DNA from 2 places in the Arthrobacter sp. SLBN-122 genome. Region 2 is predicted to be linked to the other one. Evidence: riboswitches for the same ligand, from Rfam matches in the RefSeq annotation. Region 2 holds a riboswitch; the other holds the start of a gene.
What was found. A riboswitch is a leader RNA that binds a small molecule or an ion and turns the genes downstream of it on or off. The one in region 2 is predicted to bind cyclic di-AMP.
Positions count from the first base shown of each region.

Region 1: linked by a shared signal. The riboswitch ahead of FBY36_RS19475 (C40 family peptidase) and the one ahead of FBY36_RS13145 (C40 family peptidase) in region 2 are both predicted to bind cyclic di-AMP.

Region 1 is NZ_VFMS01000001.1:4,241,277-4,246,273, forward strand. It holds gene FBY36_RS19460 (DNA alkylation repair protein) at 1-329, opposite strand, end outside; gene FBY36_RS19465 (TraR/DksA family transcriptional regulator) at 335-694, opposite strand; gene FBY36_RS20940 (hypothetical protein) at 716-1,207, opposite strand; gene FBY36_RS20945 (hypothetical protein) at 1,586-1,996, opposite strand; cyclic di-AMP (ydaO/yuaA leader) riboswitch at 2,255-2,422, shown strand; gene FBY36_RS19475 (C40 family peptidase) at 2,426-3,265, shown strand; gene FBY36_RS19480 (protein adenylyltransferase SelO) at 3,369-4,835, opposite strand; gene FBY36_RS19485 (ribonuclease Z) at 4,819-4,997, opposite strand, start outside.
Region 2 is NZ_VFMS01000001.1:2,813,459-2,818,455, reverse strand. It holds gene FBY36_RS13155 (HNH endonuclease) at 1-191, opposite strand, end outside; gene FBY36_RS13150 (NlpC/P60 family protein) at 459-1,232, opposite strand; gene FBY36_RS13145 (C40 family peptidase) at 1,395-2,081, opposite strand; cyclic di-AMP (ydaO/yuaA leader) riboswitch at 2,151-2,331, opposite strand; gene FBY36_RS13140 (M23 family metallopeptidase) at 2,460-3,281, opposite strand; cyclic di-AMP (ydaO/yuaA leader) riboswitch at 3,294-3,505, opposite strand; gene FBY36_RS13135 (metal-dependent transcriptional regulator) at 3,646-4,347, opposite strand; gene serC (phosphoserine transaminase) at 4,643-4,997, shown strand, end outside.

The DNA.
Region 1 (4,997 bases), 1.4 Mb from region 2:
TCCAGGCGGGTCAGGTCCGAATGCCTGAGCAGGCGCACCTTTGACTGCAGCAGCACGACGGCGGCAAGGCGGCGCTCGAAAACGGGGCGGGATCCAGGCCTTGGCTGCCCCCACAGGGCGGAGGCAAGCATCACGGTTCCATCGTGGTCCAGGTCCTTGAACTTGCGGAGGGCGTCGCGGACCGTGCCGCGGACGGCCCCTATGGAGGAACCGTAGGAGTCCAGCACGCCGCCCAGCCGGTGTCCGACGTCGTCTGCGCGGTACCAGGCGCCCTCGTTCTGCAGGGTCCGGTCAACGAAATCCGCCGCAGCGGACACAACGTCCGCCATGCCCGTCACCGTCCGCGCCCAAAGGAGGCGTGCAGGATGCAAAACGGGGTCCAGGGGCGTGCCTCCAGCCTTCCTTCAGCGATGGGTTCCCCGCAGACGGCGCAGGTTCCGTAGGTTCCCCCGGCCAGCCTTGCCAGGGCCGCTTCGATCTGGTCCAGGCCGGCCGAGCTTTGCTTCAGGAGCGCCGATGCCTGCGAAAGTTCGAAGGCGATCGTGGCGCCCTCCGGATCATGTTCATCGTCGACGTTCGAATCCTGGCGGGCCGAATTCGCCGCGGCGATGTCTGCGCGCAGCGCCGGCAGCAGCGCCACTCGCCGCGCCCGCTCCTCTTCGAGCAGCAGACGGAACCGTTCGAAATCTGGCATGGGGAAAGCCTAGCGCGTCAGTCAGTACCAGTTCAGGGCGATGGAATGGTTCCACGCCCCGCAGGGCGAACCGTAGCGGTCACGGATATAGCCAAGGCCCCATTCGACCTGCGTCCGGTAGCTTGTCAGCCAGTCGCTGCCGGCGCTGGCATACTTGCCCGGCGGCAGCGACTGGGCAATCCCGTAAGCTCCGGACCAGGCGTTGGTGGCGGTGGTCAGCCAGTTGGATTCCTTGGTCCACAGCCGGGCCAGGCACAGGAATTGGTCCTGGCCCCATCCGAAGGCAGCAAGGCGTCCGGACGCGTAGCTTTTCGCCCCGGCCGGATCGTTGACAGCTCCACCGGGAACGGAAGGAACGACGACGGCGGGCGGGCTTGGCAGGGCCGGCGCCGGTGGCGGTGGCGGTGGCGGTGGCGGCGGCGGCGTCCGGAACGGCAGGAGCTGGATTGTTGGCGGGTGCGACCGGTCCCGGATTTGCCGGTGTTGGATCCACCTGGACGGGATTAGCGCCAATGGCAGCTGGGGCGGCGGGCTGCTGGGCGGCAGCGGCTGCCTGGCGGCGGGCCTGCTCCTCCCCGGCGGCGCGCTTGGCCGCCTGGGCCGCCTCGTAGGCCGCCAGCGCTGCCTGGCCTTGGCGATACTCCCCCTCAAGGGCCGCCGTCGTACCCTTCAGGGTGGCAAGCTGGGCAGTCAGCTCGCCACTGTGCTGCTGTTCCCCGGCCACCTGGCGGTTCAATGCGTCCCGGGCGGAACGGGCGGCCTCGGATTTAACCTTCGTCTCCCCGGCCAGGAGTTCCCCCTCGCTCCTGGCAAGCTGTTCCTGTTCCCTGAGCGCAGCGGCAACCTTTCCTGCCGCTGCCGCCTTATTCACCAGCGCAGCAGTCTTATCCCCTACAAGCTTGACCACGTTGAGCCCCTGGGTGCTGTTGGTCCCCAGGGCATCGAGCGCCACCGGGCCAGCTGGTCGTCTGCGCGGGCTGCCTGCGCAGACACCGTCTCCAACTTCGAGGCAGCCACCTGAAGCTCCGCATCCGCCGCAGCGTGGTCGGCGGCAGCCCGAACCGCCGCATCCCCGGCCGCCTCCGACTGCTCCTGGAGACCGCTGAGCAGCCCGTTGATCGCGGTGATCTCCGCGGCCTTTGCCGCTTCGGACGATTGTGCCTGCTGCACCTCTGCCCAGGAGGGGTATCCGCCGGGCGGCCCCACCTCTGCTGCGGCCGGCAGTGCGGTGGCGCCGGCAAGGGCGACAGCCATCAGGCCCGCGAACAGCGGGAACGGCCGTTTTGTAACGAACAGGGGCATAGTTCCGCAGCCTACAGCCGGGTGCGGCGGTGAAGCAGTGGCCTGTAGCCGCATTGTTACCCTTTCGGCGCCATTTGCCGGTTTCCCTGTCTTGTGGGGTCAGCCCTGAGATTCGAGGTACATCAAGACGTTTGCGGAATTGAGAGGAAAACCTCGTATGTTATCCAAATGTGACAATGACCCTGAGAGCGGGTTATGGTCTTTGAGTGTCCCTCTCAGACGGGACATTCCCATCAGTATGCCGAGCCCTGCCGCTGATCATGGGATTCACCGTTTCCAGATGGCAGGGACGGGGGAACCAAGTTTCCACGGCCACTTGTGGCCTTGGGGTTAAGTCGGTAGAGCTCCGCTTGCGGAGCCGCTACCGGCCGGGCATCTCCAGCCCGAACCCGACAGCTCACCCCGCAGGCATGGGAGAGGCGATCAAACGTGTCAAAAAATTCCATTACTGCCCGTCACCGCGCGACTCCGGCCCGCTCCATTGTGCTCGAGGGCCTCGCCGTAACCGCCAAGTCCCAGGCCCGCTCGCTGGGCCGCCCGGCGCTCGCAGTTGCTGCAGCGTCAGGCATTGCATTCGGCGTCGGAGCCCCGGCCCATGCAGGTGTCACCGGTCCGGATACCACTGAGAACACCAGCGTCCAGGCGTACTCGGCACCTGCAGCCCCGGCAGCAGCACCCGCCGCAGCAGGCAACGTCCACACCGTCGTAGCCGGCGACACCATCGGGGCCATCGCGGCCGCCTACGGCGTCAGCCTCAACGACGTCCTGTCCGCCAACGGACTGGGCCTGTCCTCAATCATCTACCCCGGTGACCAGATCCGGATCCCCGGCGCAGGCTACACCGCAGCACCGGCTCCGGCCCCTGCCGCAGCTCCGGTCCAGGCTGCGGCCGCAACCGCACCGGCGAACACCGGCATGAACATGTCCTACGCCTCCGCCACCCCGCTGGCCTCCACCGGCACGGGAACCGGCGCTGCGATCCTGGCATCGGCTTACAGCCAGGTTGGCGTGGGCCAGGACTGCACCGCAATGGTTGAAAAGGCCCTGCGCTCCGTCGGCAAGTCCGTCGGAGACCTGGCCCCCACCCAGTTCTTCCAGTACGGAACCGTTGTCAGCGCCCCCGCCCCCGGTGACCTGATCATCACCTCCGGCCACGTTGGCGTTTACGCCGGCGACGGCCAGGTTGTCAGTGGCGGCGTCAACGGCTACAGCACTGAAGTCCACTCCATCAGCTGGCTCGGCGGCTACTCCGCAGTCCGCGTAGCCTAGTCTCCGCGGCGCTTCGCGGCAGCGAAGCCAGTCACAACAGGAGGGTGGCAGCCGGGTATTCCCGGCCGCCGCCCTCCTGTCGTTTTCCCACTGGCACGAGCCGTCAGGTCCCGCAGAAGGTCATGTAGTTGCCGAATTCTTCAGGGGCACCCTCGGCGTAGCGTTCCAGCCCGGGACGTTCGGTAAAGGGGGCACCGATGGCCTCGAGCAGCTGCTGCAGGGGCGCGAGGTTTCCTTCGGTGGCAGCTGAGAGGGCTTCCTCAACCAGGTGGTTCCGGGGAATGTAGACCGGGTTCACGCTGTCCATCAGTTCCGCATCGGGTTCCATGGCCTGCCACCGCTCCGCCCAGGCGTCGAACGCGGCCAGGTCAAGGACCATGCCGCGGACGGGACGGAGGTCGCCCCGGGCGGCCTTGCCCAGGTTACGGAAGAACAAGGTGTAGTCCACCGGGCCGTCCTTCAGGATGGCGATGGCATCGTCCACCAGGGCTGAGGAGTCCTCGCCGCTTTCCGCGCCGCTTCCCAGGCCCAGCTTGCGTTTCATACCGCCGGACCACGCCTTGCTGTACTGTCCGCGGAACCCGCCGAGCACTTCCACGGCCGGGGCAACCGCCTTTTCCTGGTCCTCGTCGATGAGCGGCAGCATCGCCTCGGCGAGCCGGGCAAGGTTCCATTCGGCAAGCACTGGCTGGTTGGCATAGGCGTAGCGTCCGCTGACGTCGATGGAACTGTAGACGGCGGCGGGATTGAACGCGTCCATGAACGCGCACGGGCCGTAATCGATGGTTTCCCCTGAGATGGTCATGTTGTCCGTATTCATCACACCGTGCACGAATCCCACCAGCATCCACCGGGCCACCAGTTCTGCCTGGGCGGAGACGACGGAGCTGAACAACGCAAGGTAGGGGTTTTCGGCTTCGGCAGCGTGCGGATAGTGCCTGCTGATGGCATGGTCCGCCAGCCGCTTCAGGAGGTCCAGGTTTTCCGTGGCGCGCGCGTACTGGAAGCTGCCAACGCGCAGGTGGCTGCTTGCCACCCGTGCCAGGACGGCACCGGGCAGCATGCCGTCGCGCCGGACCTGCCGGCCGGTTGCCACCACGGCGAGCGAGCGGGTGGTGGGAATGTCCAGGGCGTGCATGGCCTCACTGACCACATATTCACGGAGCATGGGCCCGACGACGGCACGGCCGTCCCCGGCGCGGGCGAAAGGCGTGCGTCCCGAGCCTTTGAGATGGACGTCCAGGAGGCGGCCGCTTTGGTCCGTGACCTCCCCCAGCAGCAGCGCACGTCCGTCACCGAGCAGGGGTGAGTAACCGCCGAACTGGTGCCCTGCATATGCCTGGGCCACCGGAGTGGCGCCAGCGGGTATGTAATTGCCCACCAGGAGCCGTAGCCCTTCGCTGCTGCGGAGGTACTGCGGATCGAGGCCCAGGTCCCGTGCGAGCTTGTCGTTCAGGACCAGAAGCTCGGGACTGGGTGCTTCCTCGGCATGCCAGGGAACGGCGAGTTCGGCCAGTTCCCGTGCGAAACGGCCGTCAAAAGTGACCGTGGATTCAGCTGATGCCGTCATGGTTTAACCCTATCGCCGTAGTTTCGCCTGCCGCTTCCCGGATCTGTTGCCGCCGATGGGGAACGGCAATGCGCTGCAGGTCCTCAGCGGCAATGACCGTGGTTTCCGGAGCCCGGGCCCTTGCCTGCTCCGCGAGGTGGGAGACGTTGTTGCCGTACCGTG
Region 2 (4,997 bases):
TTGTACCGGGGTCGGATGTAGCGGTTGAGGAGGATCACGGACGGGCGCCCCAGGACGTCGGTGGGGCCCACCACGGGGTCGTCCCCTTCGGCCACCACACTGGCCTTGCCTGTCAGCACAAGCACCAGCGCCCGGCGGAAAGTAATAACCGCCAGCGGTTCATATCCAGCATTCAGAACGAGAGTGCGCATGCACTTACCTCTTCACGGCCGCACCCGTCAGGGGCACGAGGGCCGGCTGCCCTCGGCATGTCCGGGCTATGGATCGACATCACAAGAGTAAACAAAGAAATGCAGAATCAGGTAATCTCCGCCCGGGAGCCAACCAGCGGCTGACACGTCAGGAGGCGTCCGCCCCGGCGGCGGCACCCCACTTAAACACCAAAGACCCCCACCTCATGGGCGGGGGTCTTTGGGACATTTTGAGGCTGGCGGCCGTTCACGCCAGCGCCGGAATGCCTAGTTGACGCGGATGAAGACGGGGCCGGACCCAACGTTTGCGCTGAAGACCACCGTCTGGTTTCCGTTGTAGCCGCCGTGGACGGCCATGCCGTTTCCGGCGTAGACAGCAATGTGGGCCATGCCCGCGCCGCCGTCAGCGTAGTAAATCAGGTCGCCCGGCTGCGCCTCGGCTGCACTGACGGTGCGGCCCAGGGACAGGTAGCCGGCGGGCCAGTCGTGGAAGTGGATTCCGACGGCGGCCAGCGAGTTGGTGACCAGCATGGTGCAGTCCTGCATCACGCCGAGCTGTGCGTACGCGGCGGAGAGGATGGCGGCACCCTTACCACTGGCGGATGCCTGGGCTGCGGGAGCGGCAGGAGCGGCGGCGGTGGCAACCTTGGCCGTGACTTTGGGGGCAGCAGCGGGCTGCGCGGCAGGAGCGGGAGCGGCTTCCTGCACCTCGACCTCGGGCTCAGGCTCGACGACGGGAGCCGGCGTGGTGGTCACGGCAGGCTTCTCGTAGCTGATGGAGATGGTGGAAGCCGCGGAAATCGGGGCGTCAACGGCGGATCCAACTTCCAGCGCGGAGGCCGGCGCGGAATCACGCTTGACGTTGGCGTCGGCAGCGTTGGCAGCGATGCCGGAGGTCAGGACCAGGCCGGAAGCGGCAGCGATGACCGCAGCCTGGCGGCCCATGCCGCCTGCGTTGTCGCTGACAGCCTTGGCAATGACAGCGATTGAGTTGGTTTTGGTGACCTCGGCGCGATGCCGTGCGGTGGCACGAGTCGTCATCAGTTCTCTCTTTCGTTTTCCCTCGAACCGCAGGTGGGCAGGCGAAGGGTGTTGGACGCGCCGGCATCTTGGGGGTACGCCGGCGCGTCCCGAACGGGGATGTGGTTTTTAGCGAAGAAGCTTTGGGCAAAGAAAAAGCCCCTGGAGCGTGAAGCCCAAGAACTATTTGCTGTAGTGGTAGTACGTGGAGGAACCGGTGGCCGCGGGCGAGTGGAGCAGCGTGCCCTGCGAGGGGTTGAGGGCGCTGATCATCATGCCGTTACCGACGTAGATGCCGACGTGCGCGCCACCGTTCTGGACAACCAGGTCACCCGGCTGCGGTGCGGAGGTGGGGGTCATGATGCTCCACGCGTTGGTGCGGGGGATGCTGATTCCGGCCTGGGCGTAAACCCACTGCACGAAACCGGAGCAGTCCCAGCCGGTGACGGGGCTGGTGCCGCCCCACACGTAGGAGTGGCCGATGCCGGTGTAGGCGATAGCGGCAATGCCCGAGGTTGCCGCAGCGGATACGGACTCTTCCGCCTTTGCGGCCGGGGACGCCTCCTGGCCTGCAGTGGCGGTGTTGGCCGCGCGGTTGGCTGCTGCCGTGGACTGGGTACGTAGCGCTTCAACCTTGGGAGCGGCGGTGGTCTTGACGACCGGACGCTCGAAGGACACCGTGGCCGTGGGGGCAGCGGTGACGGCGAGTGCCGTCTGGGCCGAACCGGACTCGGTGGAGGCAGAGACACCGGCAGTGGTGTCAGCTGCCGTGGCGGGCAGGCCCATGCTCAGGATGAGGCCCGAAGCCGCTGCCACAACGGCAGCCTGGCGGCCTACGGTCCCGGCATTTGCAGTGACAGCCTTGGACATGGCGTCCAGCGGGTTGGTGCGAACCGTTTGCGCACGGTGGCGCGCAGAATGATGGCGTGAAGACACGAAGTAGCCTCTCCCAATGCCTGCGAGGTGAGCTGTCGGATTCGGATGGGAGTCACCCGGCCACGCTGCTTCCTGGGAAGCTTTGTGTCTTAACCCCAAGGCCTTCTGGAAATGAAGGCCAAAATTGGTTCCCCCGCCCCTGCCAGACGATGAAATGCGAACGGACCTTGAGCGGTGGCAGAGTTAGGCAATCCACTCAAGAGCGTCAACTTCGGAAAAGTTGACGCGAGTTAGACGGTACAGCAGTTTTGTTTCAATGTCACATTCAGGTCACGACGAGTCACGACGATCTGAGAGTGAGCAATCATTCGGTTACAGCCAGCCCATTGGATCGACCACTTCGCCATTGACCTGGACCTCGAAGTGCAGGTGGCAGCCGGTGGACGCGCCGGTGGTGCCGCTCAGTGCCACGACATCCCCGCGGGAGACGGTCTGGCCGACTTTGACGCTGAAGGACGAGAGGTGGTTGTAGGTGGTTTCCAGCCCATTGCCATGGTCGATGACCACCCGGTTTCCGCCGCCGAACGGGTGCCAGCCCGCGAAGGTGACCGTCCCTGTTGCGGCCGCCAGGACCGAGGTGCCGCACTGCGCCACGAAGTCCTGGCCCCTGTGGAAGTCTCCGGAACCTCCGGTGATGGGACTGACCCGGTAACCGAAGGGGGAAGCGGTGGCGAGGGACCCGAGGGGTGCAGCCAGGGTGCCGGCCGAAGCGGCACGCGTGACGGAGCCGGCGGACTGCGCGCTCAGGAGCTGCTTCAGCTTCCCGTCCGGGTCCGCCTGCGTCACCACCGCGGAGCGGCTGAAGTCGACCTGGGCTCCGATATCAGCGGAAATCTGAGGCTGCGGGCTGACGGCGGAAGCAGCCATGGGGGTACTGCCGGCGGCGTCCGTGGCCATGACGGGACTCGTGGCGGGCACCGTAACCGTCAGCACCAGGCCCGTTGCGGCAAGGGCCATACCGGCTTTTTGGCCGATGCCGCTGGCGGCGGCAAACTCCGTCATCTGCCGGAAGGGACCCCGGCGGCGGCGCGCGTCGCGATGCAGGTCGCGGGGGCGCTCCGCTGCGACGACTTCGGCAGCCCGGGGTGCCGAAGGGGGGCCGGCCGCGCGTCGGCGGCCCCGTGGGGTCTGCATGGTCAAGAAGGGTTCCTCTCTGGAAGAAGCCTGCGGAGTTAGCTGTCGGATTCGGGTCAGAGAGTTCAAAGACCCGGTCCGCCGTAGGCAAGCTTCTGCGCAGGGGTATTCCCGGAAGAATCCTTCACTGGAGAGGCTTGCTGCTGACGGACTTCACCCCAAGGCAGTCCCCCGCTGCCGCTTGTGGTTCCCCCGCCTCTGCCAGTAACGAACTCGTTCACCTGGCCCGCTGGCAGAGCTCGGCTCCGGGTCAGGTAACGCTTATGTATCAACGCTTGGTTCCACTATAGGGGCTTAAGTCCCTAGGTAACAATTCCGTTACCTTTGCGTGGACGTGCCTGTCTGGGGTATGGAAAGTGCCCGATCAGTCCTGGTTGATGGCAACGAAGACGTGGGCAGCAACCTCGGGCGGCAGCTCCAGCGCCCCTTCGATCCCCGCGACCCGGACGGAAATGTACTCGCCCACGCGTTCCAGCGTCACCGCAGCACCGGGCCGGATCCCGCCCTCATCCAACTGGGCCAGCAGTTCCGGTTCCACCTGGATTGGCTCCGCCAGACGGCTGATGGTCACGCCCGAGGCGGGCCCGTAGTTCTTCATTGCTTCCACCAGGCTGATGGCGCCGTCGGCAAAGCCGCGGCCCGCCTGGCCTCCAAGCGCAGCAAGGCCGGGAATGGGATTGCCGTAGGGCGACTCGGTGGGGTGGCCCAGCATTTCGTAGATGCGCCGCTCCACCCGCTCGCTCATGACGTGTTCCCAGCGGCAGGCTTCGTCATGGACGTAGGCCCAGTCCAGGCCGATGACATCTGCCAGCAGGCGTTCGGCCAGCCGGTGCTTGCGCATGACCTCCGTGGCGCGCTTGCGGCCTGTATCCGTGAGTTCCAGGTGGCGGTCACCGGAGACAACGACGAGCCCGTCCCGCTCCATGCGGCCGATGGTCTGGGAGACGGTGGGCCCCGAGTGGCGCAGGCGTTCGGCGATACGGGCCCTGAGGGCAACGATGTTTTCTTCCTCAAGCTCCAGGATGGTCCTGAGGTACATCTCCGTAGTGTCGATCAGATCCGTCATCCAGCTCAGCTCCTCGAGCGCAGTACCTTGCGTTGTCCCACCGTATCGCCTCTTCCCGCGAAATAGTCCGGGGGAAAGCTTAGCCTATTTTGACTTTGTCCGAATAGCTGCGCCCCAAGGGCTGGGCGGGACGGGCACGTCTCACTGTCCGGACTATGACGTACCCGGCTCCCGCCCCCGGCGGCGGTTCAGGCAGAATGGGAGTAGCCGGCAGCCCAGCCACCGCGCGCCCTGCCGGCCACCACTGCCCGCCCTTCCGGACCATAGCTTTCGTCCCCGCCGAATTGGAGCACCTGTGAGCGACACCAGCATCACGATCCCCGCCAACCTCCTGCCCCAGGACGGGCGGTTCGGGGCCGGTCCGTCAAAGGTCCGGCAGGAACAGATCGACGCGCTGGCAGCGGCTTCCAGGACGATCCTTGGCACCTCACACCGGCAGGCGCCGGTCAAGAACCTGGTCAAGTCGGTCCGGGAAGGGCTGAGCCAGTTCTTCCGGGCTCCGGACGGCTACGAGGTGGTCCTCGGCGTGGGCGGCTCCACCGCTTTCTGGGACGTTGCCAGCTTCGGCCTCGTGGAGAAGAAGGCCCAGCACCTGTCCTTCGGTGAGTTCGGTTCCAAGTTTGCCGCCGCCACCAACAAGGCACCCTTCC